3 regions of the Ihubacter massiliensis genome follow, and region 1 is predicted to be linked to each of the others. Evidence: riboswitches for the same ligand, from Rfam matches in the RefSeq annotation. Region 1 holds a riboswitch; each other region holds the start of a gene.
What was found. A riboswitch is a leader RNA that binds a small molecule or an ion and turns the genes downstream of it on or off. The one in region 1 is predicted to bind FMN.
Positions count from the first base shown of each region.

Region 2: it holds a riboswitch for FMN, as region 1 does, so the genes downstream of both, ribD (bifunctional diaminohydroxyphosphoribosylaminopyrimidine deaminase/5-amino-6-(5-phosphoribosylamino)uracil reductase RibD) here and NIA71_RS05620 (MFS transporter) in region 1, are expected to answer to the same signal.
Region 3: it holds a riboswitch for FMN, as region 1 does, so the genes downstream of both, NIA71_RS14820 (ECF transporter S component) here and NIA71_RS05620 (MFS transporter) in region 1, are expected to answer to the same signal.

Region 1 is NZ_JAMXVH010000001.1:1,208,832-1,216,635, reverse strand. It holds gene NIA71_RS05635 (GyrI-like domain-containing protein) at 1-216, shown strand, start outside; gene NIA71_RS05630 (GNAT family N-acetyltransferase) at 216-968, shown strand; gene NIA71_RS05625 (Uma2 family endonuclease) at 1,039-1,806, shown strand; FMN riboswitch at 1,954-2,061, shown strand; gene NIA71_RS05620 (MFS transporter) at 2,154-3,350, shown strand; gene NIA71_RS05615 (hypothetical protein) at 3,421-3,843, shown strand; gene NIA71_RS05610 (3-hydroxyacyl-CoA dehydrogenase NAD-binding domain-containing protein) at 3,914-4,858, opposite strand; gene NIA71_RS05605 (3-hydroxyacyl-CoA dehydrogenase family protein) at 4,867-5,769, opposite strand; gene NIA71_RS05600 (TRAP transporter substrate-binding protein) at 6,254-7,267, shown strand; gene NIA71_RS05595 (TRAP transporter small permease) at 7,353-7,804, shown strand, end outside.
Region 2 is NZ_JAMXVH010000001.1:3,550,733-3,558,536, forward strand. It holds gene NIA71_RS16275 (hypothetical protein) at 1-3, opposite strand, end outside; gene NIA71_RS16280 (phosphate ABC transporter substrate-binding protein) at 222-1,085, shown strand; gene pstC (phosphate ABC transporter permease subunit PstC) at 1,099-1,989, shown strand; gene pstA (phosphate ABC transporter permease PstA) at 1,986-2,810, shown strand; gene pstB (phosphate ABC transporter ATP-binding protein PstB) at 2,814-3,578, shown strand; gene phoU (phosphate signaling complex protein PhoU) at 3,590-4,243, shown strand; FMN riboswitch at 4,795-4,910, shown strand; gene ribD (bifunctional diaminohydroxyphosphoribosylaminopyrimidine deaminase/5-amino-6-(5-phosphoribosylamino)uracil reductase RibD) at 5,122-6,204, shown strand; gene NIA71_RS16310 (riboflavin synthase) at 6,209-6,844, shown strand; gene NIA71_RS16315 (bifunctional 3,4-dihydroxy-2-butanone-4-phosphate synthase/GTP cyclohydrolase II) at 6,856-7,804, shown strand, end outside.
Region 3 is NZ_JAMXVH010000001.1:3,190,033-3,197,836, reverse strand. It holds gene NIA71_RS14830 (APC family permease) at 1-1,060, shown strand, start outside; tRNA gene NIA71_RS14825 (tRNA-Pro) at 1,235-1,311, opposite strand; gene NIA71_RS14820 (ECF transporter S component) at 1,441-2,013, opposite strand; FMN riboswitch at 2,118-2,247, opposite strand; gene NIA71_RS14815 (zf-HC2 domain-containing protein) at 2,322-3,065, opposite strand; gene NIA71_RS14810 (RNA polymerase sigma factor) at 3,058-3,549, opposite strand; gene NIA71_RS14805 (hypothetical protein) at 3,699-4,379, shown strand; gene NIA71_RS14800 (DEAD/DEAH box helicase) at 4,495-5,889, opposite strand; gene pepV (dipeptidase PepV) at 6,007-7,443, opposite strand; gene NIA71_RS14790 (CapA family protein) at 7,415-7,804, opposite strand, start outside.

The sequences.
Region 1 (7,804 bases):
GAGGAAGGTCTGTGCGCCCAGGTGATGCACAAGGGTTCCTATGATGATGAGCCGGCAACCATCGAGAAACTGGAACAGTTCATCGAAGACTCCGGCTATGCATCCGATATTTCCCATGAACGCTGGCATCATGAAATTTATCTTTCCGACCCTAGAAAGGCGGCGGCAAAGAATCTGAAAACTGTGATCCGTCATCCAATCAGGAGGAATGTATAATGGAATTTAAAACACTGACACTGGACAATTTGGAACAAGAGCACATTTGTTGTGCGATTTCTGACAAAAAAGGGGAGAACTGTGTTTCCTCCAAGAAGGCCTGGCTGAAGGACCGTATTGAGGAAGGGCTGGTTTTCAATAAACTGGATGTGAGGGGAAAGGTTTTTATCGAATACCTGCCGCTGGAATATGCCTGGGTACCGATCACCGGCGATGGATATATGTACATCGATTGCCTGTGGGTGTCGGGGAAATATAAAGGGCAGGGCTATGGCGACCAGCTTTTGGAACAGTGCATAGAGGACAGCCGAAAAAAAGGAATGAAAGGATTGTGCGCCCTTTCATCCAAGAAGAAAATGCCCTTTTTATCCGACCCCAAGTATTTGAAATACAAGGGATTTCAAGTGGCGGACAAGGCTGAGCCGTATTTTGAACTGCTTTACCTGCCCTTTGAAGAGGGCGGTGAGGCTCCCAGATTTCGGGATTGCGCCAAGGACGGGAGAATTGAGGAAAAGGGTTGGGTGCTTTATTATACCAATCAATGCCCTCATACGGAAAAATACGCGCCGCTGATTGCCCAGCAGGCAGATGCTGCGGGAGTTCCTTTCAAGCTGATTAAAATCCAGGATCGGCAGCAGGCACAGAATGCGCCCGCTCCTTTTACGACCTACAGCATGTTCCACGATGGAGTTTTTGTTACGAATGAAATTTTGTCGGAAAAGAAATTTGAAAAGCTTTTAACCGATTTTTAATAAAAAACGGTTATATTATGGATATTATATGGTATAATGCATTTAGTAAAAGGGTATGAGGAAGTGCCATATGAGAATCCAGGAAATGATTGAGAAAAAGAAGGAGCGGGGATATACGTACGCGCAGATTGCAGAATTATCGGGTGTTCCCCTTGGTACGGTACAGAAAATCTTCGGCGGGGAAACGAAAAACCCCAGATATGATACGCTCCAGGCTTTAGAACGTGTCTTTAAGGAACAGATGGTGGTGATGGAATCCTCTGTTGCGTATCAGGTGAATCGAAAGCCGGGCGAGTATACGGTCGATGATTACCGGGCGCTGCCGGAGGATCAGCGGGTGGAACTGATCGACGGATATTTTTATGACATGGCTGCGCCGACGACCTTTCACCAGCTGATGGCGGGAGAACTGTATCGGCAGATTTCCAACTTTATCCTTGATGAAGACGGAGACTGCATACCGTTCATTTCACCGGTGGATGTGCAGCTGGATAATGATGAAAAGACCATGATCCAGCCGGATGTGGTAATTGTGTGCGACCGTGACAAGATCGTAAGGCGAAACATTATGGGCGCGCCGGACTTTGTACTGGAGGTTGTTTCCCCGGGGACCAAGCGGCGGGATTATATCACCAAGCTTTCTAAATATGAAAGCGCGGGCGTGCGGGAATACTGGATCGTAGACCCGTACCAGGGAAGGATCATGGTTTACTTTTTCCAGGATGAGAATTTGCCGATTATTTATCCCATTGATGCCGATATTCCTGTGAAGCTTTATGATGGAAAGCTGGTACTGCATTTTCAGCGAATCGCAAAGTGGGCAAGGGAGGAAGTGTAATCGTCTTCTGCTTATCCCATCGCAAGTATGGTGAATATACCGTTGGTATTGGCGGCTTCGGGCAGCGTGGCACGGCTGCGATTAAAAATCATATTGACAAGTGCAAACCCTATTTGCTATGATAAGGACGAAATTAAAACTAGGATTGGATTTCTTCTAGAAGAGTGATCTCTACCGGCGGTACAGCCCGCGAGCGCAAGCCAATTCGGTTAAATCCCGAAGCCGACAGTAAAGTCTGGATGAGAGAAGAAAGCAGAAAAGATGCTTTCTTTTAGTACTCAAATATCGAAGAAATATAGGAGAAGGCATCGAAGAGATGTCTTTTTTTGTTGTGTAAGGAGGATTTTATGACACAAGAATCATTACAAAGAAAAGTAGGAATCCCGGGAATCGCAGCCATCATGCTTATCAGCAGCCTGACGGTAATGGTCGGAAACGCCATTACACCGGCTCTGCCGGAATTGGGCAGCGTCTACGGCCTGGGAAATTATGCGTCCTGGCTGGTTACAGCACCTGCTCTGGGAGTAGTGGCCACGGCCATTGTTTTTGGTAAGCTGATCGATAAAATAGGACCTTATTGGGTGGCGTTGATGGGGCTTTTATTTTACGGCCTCTTTGGTGTAGGCGGCGCTTTTATGCCCACCGCTCTTGCCATTTTCATCGACCGCTTTCTTCTGGGCGCGGCTACGGCAGCGATCATGAACGCCAGCGTAGCGCTGATCGCCGCCTTTTTCCAGGGGGAAAAACAGCTGAAGATGATTGCCATGCAAGGTATGTCCATGGAGTTCGGCGGCGTGATCTTTCTCAGCATCAGCGGCGTTCTGGCGGACGTTTCCTGGCGCAGCCCGTTTTTCATTTATGGCTTGGGTTTTCTGGCCCTGCTCATGCTGCTGCTCTTTATTCCCAAAGGCGGCCAGGCGGCAGCAGACAGCGATGCCCAGGAAGAAGCAGGCGCTTGCGAAAAGCAGGGCGTTCCTCTGGGACTGGTGCTTTTGATTGCTTTTCTCGGCATGCTGATGTTTTTTACGGCCATGGTCTCGCTGCCTATCCATTTGCAGACAAACCTGGGTTACAGTCCCTCCTTTACAGGCTATTATCTGGCCGCTTTGGACCTGGTAGCCGTACTGGCAGCCGGATTCATGCCTAAAATTGTCAGCCGCTTTCAGCCCAAAGGATGCCTGTTTGCAGCGTTCTGCTTTTACGGAATCGCCTTCCTTTTGTATTTCCTTTCGGGGACAGCTGTGGTTCTTTGGATCGCCGTCTTTTTTGCCGGAATGGGATTCGGTTTTTCCACACCGTTGTTCAATAGTCTGGTAGTGAACAAAAGCACGCCGGAAAAGAAAGGTACCAACATCAGCTTCTGCACCATGGCCATGTTTTTGGGACAGTTCCTGTCTGCGCTGCTGGTGTCGGCAGTTGCCGGCAGCAAATTGTTCCTGGTGGCAGGACTGCTGGCTCTAGTTATTGCTGCGTGTATTCTGCCGGTGGCGGGAAAATATGCCCGAAAGCCGGGATCATCCAAATCTGAGGAAAGGGCCTGCTGAATTCACTGGATGGCATGCTTCTTGCGTAATATATTTTGTAAACAAACAATGAAAGGCAGGTGCATCCATTATGAATCAGCAGATATTCGTTCTTCTCTTTTCCAGTCTACTGTCCTGCGTAGTGATCGTTTTGACGGTGAAAGCGTTTGTGAAAGGAATGCGGAGCTTAAACCAGGAGCAGGAACGGGAATACTGGAATTTGTTCTGCAAAGTAAAAACGGTCAATCTCATAGGAGTGATCGTCATGTGCGGAGCGTTTATCGCTGCCGCGGCAGCATCGGAGAGGTCGGTGCCAATCACGCTTCTCATGCTGCTTTTGGTAATTATTATGATGTTGATTCCCAAAATCATCATTCAATCCATCTGGCGCTGCCCCCACTGTGGAAACGGGCTGGAACTGGGCAGCAACCGGGGAATCAATGTGAAACTGGTCGCTCAGTGTCCATCCTGCAAAAAGGTTTTGTGCAAGGCACAGTATGAGCGGGAACGGTGAGAAAACTCTGCGGGCTGCCGGCAATCCTTGTTCAAGGGCGCCGGACAGCCCGCATGATGACTACAGCTGTCTATTTGCTTTTCTCTTTCAGCAGTCTGGTTCTGGTTACCATCTGGTCGCGCCACTTGAGGTACTCTTCGTGGCTCTTTCCTTCCATAATCGGAGTAAAGCCGGAGACGCACTTGTCGATGAACGCTTGATCGTAATCGCAGACTTTCTCCTGCTCTTCGGTAAAGAAATGGATCATATAGTCTTTATACTTTTCCAGGCCTTCCCGCAAATTGGCCGAATTCAATTCTTCCACCCCATAAGGACCGGTGAACGCCCACCGCAGGCCCAAGCCGTCCGTCAGAGCACGTTCAACAGCTTCCACATTGCAGATATCTTCTTTTACCAGATATAAAGCTTCCTGAATCAGGGACAGCTGGATGCGGTTGAGCACATAACCGTAAACTTCTTTACATTGAATCGGCTTTTGGCCGATGGACTCCATGAAAGCAAAGACCTGATCTTTGATCTCCTGAGAAGCCGCATCGCCGGAGATTTCCATAAAAGGAATCAGGTGAGGCGGATTGGTGGGATGGGCGACGATGCACCGCTCTTTGTGGTTTTTCACATTGGCGGCGATGTCGGATATTTTCAGACCCGAACAGCTGGAACCGATGGCCACATCGGCAGGGGCCAGCTCGGTCAGTTTGACAAAGATATCCTGCTTTAAGGGAAGGTCCTCCCACATGCATTCCTGAATATAGTCTGCGGAAGCGACTGCCTCTTCCAGCGAATCGGTGGTGTGGATCCGATTGAGGGATTCTTCAATCTCCCGTTCTTCGATCATACCTTCATCTGCAAGGAATTTCAGCGCTTGGCCCATTCGTTCTTTTACGCTGTCCAGAGTAGGGGATTTGCGGTTGTACATATAAGTTTCCAAGCCATTTCTGGCAAATACCACACCCCAGCTGTAGCCGATAAATCCGCAGCCGATGACAGCCACCTTTTTAAATGTTTTTTTCTTCATACTTCACCTCATTTTGTTCCTTTTAACCATCCGGGACGGCTGTATGCCGGATCCGGATATTCATAAAATCCTCTGCCTGTCTTTTCGCCGAGCCTTCCCTGCTCGATCATCTCACGGAGAGCGCGGGGCGGCAGATCGTCGGGATCTTTACTTTCGTCATAATATGTTAGCTCGATCTGTTCCACGATGTCAAGTCCCACCTTATCCATGAGGCCGAAAGGTCCGTGGGGCGTGCCCCATTCCAGCATCCAGGCCCTGTCAAAATCTTCAGGTGTGATATATCCTTCAGACCAAAGCTTCAGGCTCTCTTTTTTGATGGCCCTCCAGACCCGGTTGAGGGAAAAGCCTTTGATCTCCTTCTTGGTAATGATGGGAACATTCTCCTGGGCGGTGAGAAAAGCAATGGCCGCTTCCCTGGTTTCTTCGGAAGTATTGTCATTCCACATAACTTCCACCAGATCATCCGTGGTAGGCGTCATAAAATTGATATTAAAGGTCTTGTCCTTGCGGGCGACAAAGGAGCCGATATCAGACGCTTTGAGAGAGGAGCTGTTGGTGGTCAGGAGCGTTGCGGCAGGTGCGGCCTGGTCCAGTTCCTTCCATACCTTCTGCTTTAAGGACAAAACTTCTGGGACGTTTTCTATGATAATGTCGCAGTCCCTGAGCGCTTCCTCGAGATTGGAAGTTGTGCGCATACTGCTGAAAGCTGTGGCAGCCATGTCCGGCGACAGCCGTTCTTCATCCACCCAGTCTCCAAACCAGCCCTTGATCTTTGCCATTGCATTTGAGAGCTGTTCTTCCGATAAATCATAAAGACAAACCTTTCTTCCAAAGGCGGCGCTGCGAAATGCAAGCATGGAGCCTTGGGTTCCGGAACCGACGATGGTGACATTTTGCGGTAATTTCGACATATTCAATCCTCCTTAGTAAAATTTGATTAATAGCGTTTTATAACCAATTAATTAAAGATGCAAAAACAATGCCAGAAAGACCGGAGTCGGACTAAAGAAAGAAGGCGGGCAAACAAAAGCAATTTCAGGCTGGTCAAGGAAAGCCTTCCACGTAAAAGGAGAGCGGAATCGCAGGGTTTAATCATTTTTCGCTATTTAGTTAAAAGTGATTAGAAGCACCAGCCCTTGAAAAAAAGCGGGCCGGGGTGACAGCTGGGCGAATTAGTCAGATTTGATTAGAAATGGAGGGCGCCAGGCAGGAAAAGCAGGTGCTTTTTCAAAGGAAGTCAGATTCTTTCTGCAGGAATTCTGCCTGTTCTCTTTGTTGAATTTTCAGGAAAGAAGGTGTGCGGCCAGGCAGCCCTTTATGCCATAAAACGGTAAATGGCATAAATATTGCTTTTTATCCTGGTGTTAATTATTTAATTTACGAGAGGAGGATAAAATGAAAAAAGTTTTAATTGCAATGTTATGTCTCATATTATGTCTTGGGCTGATGACAGGCTGCGGCGGAGGAGGTGGCGATGATTCTGCTGCGGACGGCGATCAGATCACGATCCGTATCGCATCGGATGAAACCAGCGATACCCCTTGCTCAGAAGCGACTGAAATTTTCAAAAAAGAAGTTGAGGAAAAATCCGGCGGCAAAATGACCGTAGAATATTTCTGCGACTCCGCCATGGGCGATGAGAGAGAAATCGCCGAATCCGTCAACATGGGCAATCTGGAAATGGGCATCATCTCCGGATGTTACCTGGCGACCTATGATGAAAACTGGTACCTGGTTGATATGCCATATGTATTCAAAGACAGAGACACCATGTACAAGCATCTGGACGGCGAAGTAGGACAGATCCTCAAGGATGGCCTGAAAGAAAAATCCAAGATCGAATGTCTCGATTTCGCTGACGGTTCCTTTAAGGTTCTGCTTAACAGCAAAAAAGAAATCAAAACCGTCAACGATATGTCCAATCTCAAATTCAGAAGCCAGGAAAGCCAGATGAACATGTCCATCTATAAGGCATGGAAGTCCACGGCTGTTCCCATGGGATTCAGCGAAATCTATACGGCTCTCCAGCAGGGAACGGTCGATGGCGTAGATACATCGCCCCTGTATCAGAGAAGCGGAAAGTTCTTCGAGGTGGGCAAATACTACACCATGACCAACCATCAGGCCCTCTTGATGAACAGCATCATCAATACCGACTTCATGGCTTCGCTGCCTGAAGATATGCAGCAGGTGATACGGGATGCCAGCAAAGAAGCTTATGGCGTTCAGGAAAGAGCCATCGTTAAGGAAGCAGAAGAATACGCGTGCAAAGTTATGGATGACGCGGGATGCAAACGGCACGATTTGACTGAGGCTGAATTAAAGACCTTCAAAGACGCCAGCAAGGCCGTGTACGACGAATACAGCAAAGTCGTCGATCCGAAACTATATGAATTGATGGGACTCTAATTCAAGGAGCGGGTGTTCCGGGTAAAACCCTTACCCGGAACGCATTTAAAAAGAAACAGTTGCTTATGCGGAAGCGAGGAGAACAATGAAAACGATACGCAAAATAGTAAGCGGCTATGACTTTATTGAAAAATGGGTTTTGATTGTTTTGACACTCATTATGGTAATCGTTATCGCCGCACAAGTATTTACTCGTTATGTACTGGGGGATGCGCTGTACTGGTCCGAGGAACTGGGAAAATTCATCTTTGTATGGATTTCCTGGCTGGGCGTGAGCGCGGGAATGAAAGAAAAAGAGCATATTCAGGTCAGGCTGGTACACGACGCCCTCACAAAAAAGGGACTGGTAAAAGCACAAGAAACGCTGGAACTGCTCTTAAACCTATGCTGGTTTATCACAAGTGTGATCGTAACCTATTATGGCATAGGCATCGTGGGCATGCAGATGGACACAGCCGTCTACGGCGCTTCCACAGGAATCCCCATGTGGATCCCCTATCTGTGCGTACCAGTCAGCGGATTTATCATCTGTCTGAG
Region 2 (7,804 bases), 2.3 Mb from region 1:
CATCATGAACTCCTTTCAAATACAGGATCTTGTTGATTGATTATACCATAATCCGGCTCTTAACAAAATCCCTCAAAACAATCTCATTTTTTACAGCCATTTAACATAATTAACCCAAATCTAACGCTTTTCTTAAAATAGGTTTAACAAAAGCCGGTTAAACTAAACTTGTGAAAAAGAAAAGATGAAAGAAAAAATAAAAAGAAAGAAGGACGAAGATCATGAAAAAGAAAGTATTGACAGGTTTGCTTGCTGCAACTGTACTCATCGCATCACTGGGAATGGCAGGATGCGGAAGCGGCGGAGACGAAAAGGATGCTGCTGCCAATAAAGGAAGTGTGGTAATTGCTGGATCCACTTCCGTTCAGCCCCTTTCAGAAGCAATGGCGGAAGTTTATATGGACAGTAATCCAGATGTAACCGTTGAGGTACAAGGCGGCGGTTCAGGACAGGGCATCAAATCCATCGAAGAAAAAATCGCCGATATTGGTTCTCTTTCAAGAGAAGTAAAAGATGAAGAAAAAGCTTCTGTAGCAGAGGAAGTGGTAATCGCAAAAGACGGTGTGGCAGTGGTGGTCAACAAGGAGGTAAAAACTGATGACCTGACGCTGGAACAGATCAAGAATATCTATACAGGAAAGATTACCAACTGGAAGGATGTAGGCGGAGACGACAAACCGATTACCGTCGTATCCCGAGAAGAAGGTTCTGGAACAAGAGGCGCTTTTACCGAAATTACCGGTGTGCTTGAAAAGGATGACGCAGGAAAGGAATCCGACAAGACCACAAAGGATGCACTGGTTCAGCCTTCGACAGGAGCTGTCAAGAAAACGGTTGCCAGCACCCCAGATTCCATCGGATACGTATCCTTAGGTGCGCTGGATGATAGTATAAAAACAATTAAAGTTGAAGGTACCGAAGCTACGGTTGATAATGTATTGTCCGGCGATTACAAAATCCAGAGACCCTTCGTATATGTTGTAAACAGCGAAATGAGCGATGCGGCCAAAGCCTTCATCGACTTTGCCAAGGGCGCGGAAGGGCAGAAAATCGTAGAGGAAAACGGATTCATCCCTGTAAACTAAAAAGGGTTTAATCATGAAGACGAGAGAAAAAGCGATTGAAAAAGTAATTCTGATTTGTGCAGCGGTATCCACCCTGGCCGTTGCACTTATCACGATCTTTATCTTCAGCTCAGGACTTCCAGTGCTGAAAAACTATGGACTATTCAACTTTATCTTCGGACACAGCTGGCGGCCGACAAACGGAGATTACGGTATTTTGCCGCTGATCGCAGGCACACTAGGCGTTACGTTAGGTGCTCTCATAATCGGTATCCCTACTGGCCTGGGCTGCGCCGTATTTCTTGCGGAAATGTTAAAAAAACGGCCGGCAAAATTATTTAAGGCGGCAATTGAGCTGCTAGCCGGGATTCCATCTGTTGTATACGGCTTCTTTGGGTTGGCAGTTATCGTTCCGGCTATCCGAGAATATATTCTTCCTTTGGCACAGAAAGTAAATCCAGAAGCGGCCAGCAGCGGATTCAGTGTCCTTGCAGGCGCGATCATTTTGGCAATTATGATACTTCCCACCATTGTCAGTATCTCGGAAAATTCCATATCCGCCGTACCGGCTGAGTTCCGGGAAGCCTCATTGGCTCTGGGAGCCGACAAACGGGAAACGATTACTAAAGTGATTCTTCCGGCGGCAAAATCGGGTATTTTTTCCTCCATCATTCTGGCTATGGGGCGAGCAATTGGTGAAACTATGGCCGTGCTCCTGATTACGGGAAACATGGCGCAGATTCCGGGAAGTCCGTTGGATCCGGCCGCCACGCTTACGGGCACAATCGCTATGGAAATGTCGTATGCCACACCGGAGCATCAGAGTGCGCTGTTTGCCATCGGCATCATTCTCTTTGTAATAATTGTAATACTCAATTCCATCGCCCAGGCGATTATGAGAAAGTTTGGGGGTATGACGGCATGAACAAACGTATAAAAAGCAATGGATATTTCGGACTGATCGGCTTGGTAGCCGCCATAACCCTGGCAGTGCTGATTCTCATCATTGGATTTATTCTCGTAAGAGGAATTCCCAATATATCGCTGGAGTTTCTGTCGGATTCTCCGAAACGGATGGGAAAAGAGGGCGGTATCTTTCCGGTTATCATCGGTACTTTGTACGTGACCTTAGTATCCATCATCATCGCCACGCCCATTGGAGTAGCGGCGGCGATCTACTTTTCAGAATACGCGAAGAAGGGAAGGCTCATAAACATAATTAGATTCTTTACAGAGGTCTTGGCTGGAATACCATCAGTCATATTTGGTCTCTTCGGCTTTGCTTTCTTCGTTGTATTTTTAGGAATGGGGTGGTCGGTTATTTCCGGCGGCCTGACCTTATCCATGATGATTCTTCCCACGCTGATCCGATCAACGGAAGAATCGCTGAAAACAGTACCGGTCTCTTACCGGGAAGGCAGTCTGGCTCTGGGCGCCACTAAATGGGAAACGGTCAAAAAAATTGTGCTGCCCTGCTGTAAGTCGGGGGTTTTGACGGGTTTGATCCTGGGCATCGGCAGAGCGATCGGAGAGACTGCTGCTGTTATGCTGACAGTGGGCGGATCCTTAAAGCTTCCCGTATCGATTTTTGATTCCACAAGAACGATGGCGGTTCACTTATACACCCTGGCTTCCGAAGGGCTGTCGGATAAAAACACGTATGCCACTGCGGCGCTGCTTATCATTCTGGTACTGATCATCAATACACTTGCAGGCTATATCAGCGGCAAGCTGGCGAAGGAGTAAGAAATGACGGATAAAGAAAAAACCTTTCAAGTAAAGGATCTGGATTTATATTATGGAACCTTTCAGGCTCTGAAAAAAATTAATATTGATATATACGAAAAGGATATTACAGCATTGATTGGACCCTCCGGATGCGGCAAGTCCACCTTCCTGCGAACCTTGAACCGAATGAACGATCTGGTGGAGGGATGCAGGATCGAAGGAAGCGTCCTCTTTGACGGCGAGGATATCTACGATAAAGATTATGATCTGATTAATCTGCGAAAACGGGCGGGGATGGTGTTTCAAAAACCCAATCCTTTTCCCAAGACCATTTATGAAAACATTACCTACGGGCCCAAAATTCATGGAGAAAAAAACAAGAGCAAGCTGGACGAAATCGTCGAACGTACGCTGCGCGAGGTAGGGCTTTGGGAAGAAGTAAAGGACCGGCTGGGCAAATCGGCGATCGGCCTTTCTGGCGGCCAGCAGCAAAGGCTTTGTATCGCCAGATGCCTGTCGGTGGAACCGGAGGTGATCCTTATGGATGAACCTACCTCGGCGCTGGATCCGGTGGCTACAACTAAGATCGAGGCTTTGATTCAGGAGCTGGCATCCAAGTATTCGATTATCATCGTCACCCATAACATGCAGCAGGCGGCTAGAATCTCCAACCGGACAGCCTTCTTCCTGACGGGTGAAATTATGGAGATCGATGATACGGAAAAAATCTTTACTAACCCATCCAATTCAAAGACAGAAGAATATATAACCGGAAGATTCGGTTAAAGGAGGAATTTATGACACCGAGACCTAAAATGGACCAGGAACTAATTGCGATTAACGATAAGGTAACAGAAATGACCGAAGAAATCGAACAGGCCATTGTCGATTCGCTGAGAGCGATTAAAGAGAAAGATATGGATTTGGCCAGAGCCATTATTGACAACGATGAGAAGATCGATGATATGGATGATGAGATTAACGAAATGTGCTATCTTTTCCTGGCTACCCAGCAGCCTTTGGCCGGCGATCTGCGTTACTGTATCTCCATTATGAAGATGGTAACCGATCTGGAGCGGATCGGCGATCACTGCGAGGACCTGGCCAAGTATGCGATCCGTATGGAAAATGAGGAATACTACAAAGAACTGATCGACCTGCCGAGGATGGCGGAGATGGCCGCAGGCATGGTGAAAAACGCCATCCGCGCTTTTTTAGACCGGGATCTCAAGCTGGCCCGCAAGGTTTGGAAAGCGGATGAGGAGGTGGATGAGCTGTTCCGCGACGTATACGAAGAACAGATCGGAATCGCGGCAACTGACTCAAAAAACGCCCGCCTTTCCATTATGTTTGCCTTTGTCGCCGCCCACCTAGAGCGCATCGCCGATTATGCGACAAACATCTGCGAGGAGACCGTGTTTTCCTTGGAAGGAGCTTATACGATGGAATAGAATGTAGGCTGACTTATTCGCGGCGGCAATCCTCTTACACTAATTTTGTATTATTGAATGAAATTAGTGTATTTTTTAACGTTTCCAGCGGGTAAATTTTGTCAAATCTGCTTTGAGTTCCGATTTTTACTGATTTTGCTCTCTGCAACGCACAACTTTTACACCATTTTACACAAAAATACGGCGTTTTCATAATGGTAAATCTATTCTATGCATGACTGGTTTGCAATTAACCCCGCGCCCTTCCTTCCAGCCTGCGATTTGTTCAATCCTGGATTTTTGTAAAAAAACATTGACAAAATATGGCTGGGGGGGGGGTATACTTATTTTAGAAGTATGGATCGCTAAAAAAATTTGGTGCTGCCGTGAGGCGAAAAATACAGAAAATGTGAGGCAGCGCTTATGTGTGTATTGTGATAAAAACGATGTGCGGCCGGTGCCTGCCGGCCCGGCTGTGCGGAGTTGAATCGCCCCCCCCCTCTCTGGCGGCACAGAAAATTTTTTTCTTGACAATACGGTCAGAAGGTCTATAATAAAAAATGAATTGAATAACAAGTCTTCGGGGTTTGGTGAAATTCCATACCGGCGGTACAGCCCGCGAGCGCCCAGCGCATGAACCGGTGAGATTCCGGTGCCGACAGTAAAGTCTGGATGAGAGAAGATGAAAGCTCTTTTGCTATGTAAATTTACCCTGAGAAATTTTCTCAGGGTTTTTGTTTAAGATAATCGGTGCCGCACGCACTGGTAAAAATCTTTACGGCAAAGGATAATCGGCATCAAAGAACGTGCCGGGATTCAGCAAAAGATAGGAATGCTGATTATAAAACAAAACTCCGAATTTGATTTCGGGGTTTTCTGTGTTTTTGGGAGGGATGAAGATGACAAAAGAAGAATATATGCGCTATGCATTAAACCTGGCGGAGCAGAGCAGAGGAAGGACCTCGCCCAACCCGCTGGTGGGAGCCGTAATCGTAAAAGGCGGCCGGATCATCGGAGAAGGCTGGCATAAGAAATACGGCGGGAACCACGCAGAGATCAATGCCTTTGAAGATGCGGCAAGGGCAGGCCACGACGTTCAGGGCGCGGAAATGTACGTAACCCTGGAGCCGTGCTCCCATTACGGCAAGACGCCGCCATGCGCCAGGGCCATCATTGAAAAGAAGGTTAAAAAGGTTTATATAGGCATGGAGGATCCCAATCCGCTGGTGGCAGGACAAGGAATTCGGATGATGGAAGAGGCGGGAATCCAGGTGGAAGCTGGAATTCTAAAGCAGGAGTGCAGCAAGATCAACGAAATTTTTCTCAAGTATATTACGGAGAAAAGACCGTTCGTTGTAATGAAAACAGCCATGACACTGGACGGCAAGATTGCGGCGCGAACGGGAGATTCCAAATGGGTCAGCGGCGAAGAATCCCGCAGTCTGGTGCAAGAGATGCGTAATAGCCTCACAGGAATCATGGTAGGAATCGGGACGGTGCTTGCCGACGATCCCAGGCTGACCTGCCGCAAAGAAGGCGGCCGGGATCCGGTACGCATCATCGTTGACAGCCATTTGAAGATACCCCTTTCAGCCAAGGTCCTGCAAGATGATAATTACATCCTGGCGGCCACGTCAGATTGCGACCCGGAAAAAAAGAAACGATTAGGTGATCGAGTATTGCTTACCAAGAGCAGAGACGGACAGGTGGATTTGGATGATTTGATGATGCAGCTGGGAAAGCGGGGAATCGACAGCATCTTGCTGGAAGGGGGCGGCAGGCTCAATGAATCGGCATTGAAAGCCGGTATCGTGGATCGGGTTATTTTCTTTATCGCACCGAAAATAATCGGCGGAAAAGATGCGCCGACGCCGGTGGAAGGTGAAGGCCTGGCCCGCATGGATGAAGCCATATCATTGGATAACGTCCAGTTTGAAAAAATAGGCGAAGATTTGATGATTCAAGCCATACCAAAGAGGTGAGAACATGTTTACAGGAATCATAGAGGAGATCGGCTGTCTGATGGAGAGCCGGCAGGGAAGCCTGCGGATCCGGGCAAAGAAGGTCCTGGAGGACGTCCATCTGGGGGACAGCATCGCAGTCAACGGAGTCTGTCTGACCGTTACCGGATTTGATGCGGCTTCCTTTTCCGTGGACGTTATGGCGGAAACCTTGCGCCGCAGCAACCTGGGAGGGTTGTCAACTGGCAGCAGGGTCAACCTGGAACGGGCCATGGCTGCGGACGGCCGTTTTGGCGGACACATCGTCAGCGGGCATATCGACGACACCGGAACGATAACACGCCTGGAGCAAGAAGGGAATGCCGTATGGGTTACGGTTTCGTGCAGGAAAGAGCTGCTCCGCTACATTGCGGAAAAAGGTTCAATAACCATTGACGGCATCAGCTTAACCGTAGCCAGTCTTTGGGAGCATGGGTTTCAAGTTTCCATTATTCCCCATACGGGATCGGAAACCACCCTGCTGGAGAAAAAAACAGGCGATTTGGTTAACCTGGAGACTGATCTCATAGCAAAATATATCGAAAGACTCATGCGGCCCGCCGCAGCAGAACCGGCAAAGAGCAGCATTGATCTGGAGTTTTTACAGAAAAATGGATTTTAGGAGGATAAAAAATGAGCAGCTTTGGAACGATTGAACAAGCGTTAGAGGATTTGAAAAACGGCAAGATCATTGTATGTACCGATGATCCGGACAGGGAAAACGAAGGCGATTTTATTTGTGCGGCTGAGTTTGCAACGCCGGAAAACGTGAATTTTATGGCCTGCTATGGGAAAGGGCTGATCTGCATGCCCATGAGCGGACAAATGACGCAAAAGCTGGGGCTGGCACAGATGGTCGACAACAACACGGATAACCATGCAACAGCCTTTACGGTTTCCATCGACCATGTGGATACCACTACCGGCATTTCTGCCCACGAACGATCTGTGACTGCCATGAAATGTGCGGAGGACCGGGTACAGCCGTGTGACTTCCGCCGTCCGGGGCATATGTTCCCTTTGGAGGCTAAGCCCAAAGGCGTTCTGGAAAGGGAAGGTCATACAGAAGCAACCGTTGATCTGATGCGCCTGGCCGGCCTCAAAGAATGCGGTCTCTGCTGTGAAATCATGCGGGAAGATGGAACCATGATGCGGAGGACCGAGCTCATGGAACTGGCCAGAGAGCACGGTATGACCTTTATTACCATCAAAGACTTAATCGCCTACCGAAAGCGCCATGATAAAATTATGGAACGGGTTGTAGAAGCCGATTTCCCGACCAAATACGGACAGTTTCGCATCTATGGCTATATTAACAAGCTCAACGGGGAGCATCATGTAGCTATGACCATGGGCGATGTGGAAAACGGCGATCCGGTACTGGTACGCGTTCATTCCGAATGTTTGACTGGAGATGCGCTTGGCAGCGCCAGGTGCGACTGCGGCGACCAGTACGATGCGGCGATGCGGATGATCGCCCAGGAAGGCCGGGGAATCATGGTCTACCTGCGGCAGGAAGGCCGGGGCATCGGTCTTATCAATAAGCTGAAAGCCTATGCGCTCCAGGACCAGGGAATGGACA
Region 3 (7,804 bases), 2.0 Mb from region 1:
GCTGCTGACAATTATGGGGTTTGTAAACTGGCAGACAAACCCCTGCCTCCCTTTTTTCAATACGGAGAGCGGAGCGTTGGGCAGCTTTGGCCTGGCGCTGGTTGTCGGCATGTGGATGTATTCCGGCTATGAGGCCATTTCCGCCCTGGGAGGTGAGATCGAAGGTGCGTCCAAACTGATTCCAAAAGGGTTGATGCTGGCGATCCCTTTCGTAGCATTGACTTATATTCTGCCGACGGTAGCAGGTATTGCTGGGCTGCCGGAAGGGACCTGGTCCCAGTGGAGCGCGGAAGAAGGGCTTTCCTATGTGGAGATTGGAGGCATGATCGGCGGAAAGCCGCTGATGATTATCTTTGTCATAGGCGCGGTGTTTGCCAACCTTGCGATTTACAACGATTATGTGGCATCCTCCAGCAGAGCGCCTTTTGTTATGGCGGAAGACAGGCTATTCCCCAGATTTTTTATGAAAGTGGATAAAAAGAATGGAACGCCGTATGTGGCGATCTGCGTTGTAACCGCAGCCACTCTGCTGCTGGCGATGATTGGCTCCTTCGATGTCCTGATTGTTATGGATGTTTTCCTTTATATGTTCTGCCTGCTGCTGGTCTTTGGCAGTGCCGTGTATATACGCTTTAAAAAGCCAGATTTACACGGCGAATACCGGATTCCGGTAGGCAAGAAATTATTCTTTGTCATTGCACTGTTCCCGATTGCAATTTGCATCATCGCCCTCTGTACCAATGGGCTCGGAGCTGTGATTATCGGGATTGTTGCCCTTTTATCCGGTCCAATCACTTACTATCTGTTTAAAGAGATGTATGGCGGAAGGGACGGGGAAGGCTATTGTGCCGAGCTGACCATACACACCAAGCTTTGGGCATGGCTGGTTCCTCTGTATGCAGCCTTCCAGTGGAAAAAGCATCGGTACCGCAGCAAGCTTGCGGCCCGGTCCATGGAGCGAATGATGATTCTTAATATCTGCACCTGGATGCTGATTCTGCTGGTGGCAGTCGGCTGTCTCAAATTCGGTTTAATTGATTTGATCATGGCATCGGCATAAAAAAGTGTGAATGACGGGAGCACAGCTCCCTATTCACACATGTCGGCCGCAAGGGCCGACACTTTGCAAGGTACTTTCTTTGAAACTCCGTCAATATCGATTGCATCGATATTTCCTGCGTTATAAAAGAAAAAGACAAGTTCCAACTTTTCTCTTAGTTGAAACTTGTCTTACTGGTCTGAGTGACAGGAATTGAACCTGCGGCCTCGTGGACCCCATCCACGCGCGCTACCAAACTGCGCCACACCCAGCCGCTGCGAATTTCAGATTCTCTTCTATTTTACCACATAAAATCGGATTGACAACCACCAATTTAAAAATACCCGGCAGAATTTTATAATCCGCCGGGTATCTTCTTATATGGACAATTACATGAATCTCTATTTGTGCAGGAATTTAGATATTCTCTTATAAAGGAAGAAGGTCAGCACTGCATTGATCCCTGCCTTTGTAAAATTGAAGGCGATAATAACCGGAATCATGGCCACGACTGCTGATCTTGGTGCGCCCATAAAATACGGTGTAATCAGAATGTTGGCCGGGACCATTATCACTACCATGGCCAGGACTCCGCAAAGAAGTGCAATGATCGCCTTTTTTCTAGTCTTTTCGCCTCTGTAGATAAACCCTGCTACCAGAACAAATGCTCCTGTGGCGATCACGTGCATCAGAATTCCATAAACCCCGCTGGCTGAACTGACCGTAAGTCCCTGAATGACAGAAGTCACCACTGTCAGAAGGAGCCCCGCCCAAGGTCCGAAAGCAAAGGTTCCGATCAGAATTGGAATATCCGCCGGGTCATATTCGTAAAATGCCGTAAACATTGGGATATGTATAAAATATACCAATACAACCGATATGGCTACCAGCATGCCCATCTTGGCCAATTTCACTGAGTTGGACTGTCTGTGTCCGCTTTGATTTAAGTTCTCTCCCATTTTTGCCTCGCTCATTTTTTGATTCCTCCATTTTCTATGAATAAGTTCAGGAATCTGTCAGGTCACTAAAAAACCCTGGAATAAATTCCAGGGCAAAGTCACTAAATACAAGAACCGTATCCGTGTTTCTTTCATCCGGACTATACCGTCGGTACGGGGATCTGACCCGTTCGGCCAAAAAGGCTCGTGGACTCGTAGCTCATGCTCATTACCACCGGTGAGGAATTTCGCCTCGCCCTGAAACAGATTTGTTTTTACGATAATATTATAGTGGGAAATCGGGGCGTTGTCAAATTTTTGTTGTAAAATGCGTTTTAATCCCCCTATTGATCCGCCTTTACAATTCTTTCTCCGGCCACCGCATTCCATTCATCGATTTGCCGATAGACCCGATCCTTAAAATCATCGGATACCCATAGTAGATAACGGGGCGAACCGGGGGTGGCCTGATAATATGCGGCCACGGTTCTCATTTTCTGTTCCCTCCCATCCTCAAATTGTGTAACGCCGTCCACACTGTCCTCCGGATCAGAAGAAAAGGTCATGGTCACCTCATTTTTCATGGGTTTTCTTTTAAAGGTCCTGCTCCACATAGAGCTGGTACAGTGAATAACCTCCGCCAAATATTCATACTGTTCATTTTCCGCCACCAGCTCGGCTTCCCCATAGAGACCTTCGTATGACGGTCCGCTAAAAGTCAAGTTATACTTAGTAGGTGTTTTTTTATCCTGCACCACCGAAACCTTTACCTCTTCATAGGACATGGGCGTTTCCACCAGCTGCATAAAGATCGATAGCCCCGTCCAAAGGCCTGCCAAAAGCGCTGTAATAACAGCCAGGATCACATACTTTTTTCGGATTTTCTTTTTTATTCTCTGTAAAGCGCTTTTCCCTTCATCAGCAGTGATGGGAGCCTCGACCGGCATGTTCATTTGTTCGAATATTTTTTTACAATCACTGCATTGCGCCAGATGCTCATCCACAAGCTTTTGGCTCTCCTCACTGCAGATACCGTCCATATACAGCGGCAGCAAATCTCTTACTGTTTTGCATTCCAATCTATTCATGCTGTTCCTCCTCCAACCTTTCCTGAATCTTCACTTTGGCCCGATAATAAATCACTCGGGCCCAGCCTTCGCTTTTGCCGAAAATTTGCCCAATTTCTTTAAACGGCAGTTCGCCAAAGGTCCGGACAGAAAAGACCTCTTTGTACGGCTCCTCCATATGATGAAGGATTTGATAAATTTGCAGGGCGCTTTCTTTTTTAATAAAATCCGCCTCTGTATCCGTTCGGTCCGGCTGCTCCAGATCCAGCTCTCCAGCCACATGTTTATCTTTCTTTAATTCTCTTAAATAAGTATGCTTGGCGATTTGGCAAAGCCACACGCGCAGATCGCAGTCACCACGAAAAGAATCGATTCCCTTGAGCGCTTTGAAAAAGGTTTCCTGCGTGATTTCTTCCGCAGTCTCTTTGCTTTGGCTCAAAGCAAAAATATATTTATAGACGTCTTTAAAATATTGATTGTAGATTTCATCAAAATGCTTCACCATCTCACCTCTTTAGCTATATGACTCCTCAGACGGAAAAACGTTACAGCTTTTTTAAGCATACCACAAAATTTTTCGTTCATTAATGTTTCTTTAATCTTCCCGTGGTTTAATAAACACATAATCAAGAAGCATATAAAGGAGGGAGTAATATGAATACAGGTATCGCAAGGAAAGCCACTGCCATCATTCTGACGCTGGCTATGATCATGACCATGGGAATCTTTACTACCGGAACCGTATCCGCCGCCAGTTCGTCGGCGCCGAAGATCGAAAAAATCAAGTATGACGGCAAAGGAAAAGTCGAAGTTGATTTTTATGGTAAGGTCAAGTATAAAAAAGTCAAAGTAACGGTCAAGGACAATTCCGGCAAGAAGTATAAGGCTTCTATCCGGGACAAGGATAATGATGAGCTGGAATTTAAAATCAAAAAATACAAAAAGGGGAAAAAATACACATTCACTATTAAAGGTATCAAAAAAGCCAAGGCATCAAAATACACTTCTGTGAAGGGAAAAGTAAAAATTCCGGCAGCCAAATCGGCAAAGAACAATATTAAGATGAAAGACATTGACTACGACTACGAAGATCAGGAAGTAAGCTTTGATTTCAAAACCAAAGTGCAATGGAAAAACCCAAAAGTTAAGATTACAGATTCCAATGGAAACTCTTACAGCACCAGGATCACCGATAAGGACAGCGACGATCTGGAAGTATGGGTCGGCGGTTTGACCTACGGCGAGAAGTATAACTATTCCATTTCCGGGATCAAAGCAAAAGGAGCATCTTCCTATACAACGATTAAAGGCACTTTTAGAGCGATCGATGATTAGTCGTACATGATAAACATAGAGAGGCCGGGCATTGCATGAAGCTGAAGCAAATCACTTCTTTCATGCAGCGCCCGGTCTCTTTGATTGCCGGGAGTCATGCCCGGCAGCGGATGGATTAATTTCTGCGACGTCCTGGATTGCGTTTCCGCTTTCCGTCTCTTTTTTTCTTTTTAGCAGGTGCTGCAGCCCAGTGGGGCTCCTGACTGATCTCCGTGATTTCATCGCCCATCTGCATCTGCAAAAGCGCTGCGGCCAAGTATTCAATGGGGTAGCCGCTTTCCTTCGCTTTCTTATGGAGCATGCTGCCGGTCAGCTGCAGATTATGGCCTTCGGCCAATCGGACTGCCTGATTGAGAATTTTATCCGATTTCTGCTTCATAACCGATGTGGCCGACGGCAGAGTTCCCTTGGCCAGCCGGGTTTTGCAGTAGCCTTCGATGCTCCGCAGCTTATAAATCTCTTTTCCGACCACAAAGGTAAAAGCCTTGCCTTCCTTACCCGCGCGGCCGGTGCGGCCGATCCGGTGGACATAAGCCTCTTCTTCCTGGGGGATGTCATAATTAAAGACCGCTTCCACATCATCCACATCCAAACCTCTAGCCGCCACGTCGGTTGCTACCAGAATGTTTGCCTTGCCATGGCGGAATTGGGCCATAGCCGCGTTTCGCTGACCCTGACTCAAATCTCCGTGGAGCGGTTCTGCAGGGTACCCTTTTCCTTTCAGCTCTCCCGACAAGGCATCGGCTCCCCGCTTGGTTTTGCAGAATACCAGCGCCCGCTTTGGGTCGTGGACATCCAGCAGGCGGCACAGGGCCTCCGTTTTATCCTTGCTTTTCAGCTCGAAATAAAACTGCTCGATCAGGGGAATAGTCAGTTCTTTTTTGGTAATTTTAATCAGAGCTGCATTCCTTTGATATTTCTTTGTAATATTGAGAATAGCCTGGGGCATGGTAGCGGAAAACAATACGGTCTGGCGCTCCTGCGGCGTATCCTCCAGGATCGTTTCAATATCCTCGCGGAATCCCATATTGAGCATTTCATCGGCTTCATCCAGCACCACCGTTTGGATTCCGTCCAGTTTTAAGGTCCTGCGCCGCATATGATCCATAACTCGTCCCGGCGTGCCGACGACGATTTTTGTTCCGCTTTTCAGCATCTGTATCTGTTTTGACATATCCTGCCCGCCGAAAACGGGAGCAATTTTTACGCCCTTCATATATTTAGAAAACCGCCGCAATTCTTCCGTAGCCTGGATGGCCAGCTCCCTTGTGGGGCATAAGACCAGGGCCTGAACGCCGCTGCTGTCCGGCTGGATTTTCTGGATCAGCGGAATGCCGAATGCCGCGGTCTTTCCCGTACCCGTCTGCGCCTGGCCGACCAGATCTTTGCCTTCCATCATCACTGGGATCGCCTTCTGCTGGATGGGTGTCATCTGCTCAAAACCCATTTCCGCCACTGCATGAAGAATTCCCTGATTAAGTCCCGATTGATTATAATTCATTTGTTCCATTCAAATACTCTTATCTTTCCTTTTACTTACAAACAAGAAAAGCCGGCGCTCGTTTACTGGAGCGTCGGCTTCTTTTTTACGATTCTTAATTAGTATACGCTATAATTGCCGTTCAAGTCAACTATTTTCTTCTTCGTCCGCTGCTAGGCGGAAGATTGCTTCTGCGTAAATTTTGGCCATAGCTACAAGGCTTTCCACAGCTAGGCATTCGTTTTTCTGATGCCCCAGCTCCGGCTCACCAGGAAACCTGGCGCCAAAGGCGATCACATGCTTCATCGCCCTGGCATAGGTGCCGCCTCCGATCACCAGCGGCCTGCTGTTTTCATCACCAGTCTGCCTTTTGTAGATATCCATGAGCGTGGCGATCATGGGATCATCCTCAGGAATATAGATCGGTTCCTCGTGCTTTTCCTTGACAATGCCCAGATTATAGCGATCCAGCACCGGCATGATGCTTTCATAGACCGCCTCATCGCTGGAGGTCACCGGGTAGCGGACATTGATGGTAAAGGATGCGGCCTGAGTGGACACCGCCGCCATCCCCACATTGAGCACCAGCTTGCCCGACGGCTCATCCGAAAAGCCGCAGCCCAGGGATTGACCATCCAATTCATAACCAATGTAGGTATTATAAAACTCGATTAATTCATTGATATCATCGCTGGCAAAGTTCAGGTTTCCCAAAAAATCCATTAAAATAGAGATGGCATTCTCGCCCTGCTCCGGCTTGGCGCCGTGGGCGGAGACGCCTTCTGCCGTAATCTCCAGGCTCTTGCCGATGCCTCTGCATTTCAGCTTCACCTGATGCTGCTGGCGAAAAGCCGCCGCCTTTTCCTTAATCGTCTCATAGCCTCCGCCCGCCGTATCGCGGACCACGGCTCTGGCATGGTCCGCAACCATGTTGGCTGCGTTACCGCCGCTTAGGGAGCGGAGTTCCAGCCCTTTGGAAGCGCTGCTGCCAAACTTTTTGGCAATTTCAAAAACCAGAATGCCCTTTTCCCCATGAATGGCTGGAAAATCGCCGTCAGGCGTAAATCCGTAGTCAGGCGGTGCCACCTTCTCCAGGTAATATTTCATCCCTTTCCAGTTGGTCTCTTCGTCCAGCCCCAAAATCAAGCGCACGGTATCTTTGAGAGGTACGCCGCTGTCCTTCACCGCCTTCATGGCATAGAAGGATGCCACCACCGGACCTTTATCGTCCATCGTACCCCGGCCGTAAATCTTTCCATCCACGATCTCGCCGCCATAGGGATCGTAATCCCAATCCGTACCTTCCGGAACCACATCCAGATGGCCGACAATTCCCATGACGTCGCCGCCGTTTCCAGGCAAGTCGATATGTCCCCCGTAATGGTCCGCATCCTTCACTGCAAAGCCTTCAGAAGTTCCTTTTTCCAGCATATAGGAAAAGGCCTGCTCAACGCCTTCCCCGAAGGGATATTGGCCTTCCATCTCTTCGGCCACGCTTTTTATTTGAACAAGCTCCTGCAGCGTCTTGATCATCTGTTCTTTGTTTGCTTCTATGTTACTGATTATCGATTGCAAGTATTCCATTTGCATCCTCCCTGGCCTGCTTTGCCCTGGACAAATGTCCCGAGGCCGCCAAAGCCTCGTTGTCCTTCAGCCCGTCATCCAGCGGAACAACCGCATAGACCTGTTTACCGTCAGAATAATACTTATCTACCCAAGTGGGCACAGCACTCATGGAAATCTGGCTGATTCCACTGCCTTCCACATATGTAAGATCCACCTGGGCGATCACACCCTGCTCTGTGTAACGATTATTCAACGTTTCTGTCCTCTGGTTAGAAATAAAATTGCCCATGCTGTAAAAAACCGGCACCTTTTTCTCCGAATCGCCGGCCTTAAGCCAGGCAGTTTCCTGCAGCACGTGAGGATGGGAGGCAAAAATAAT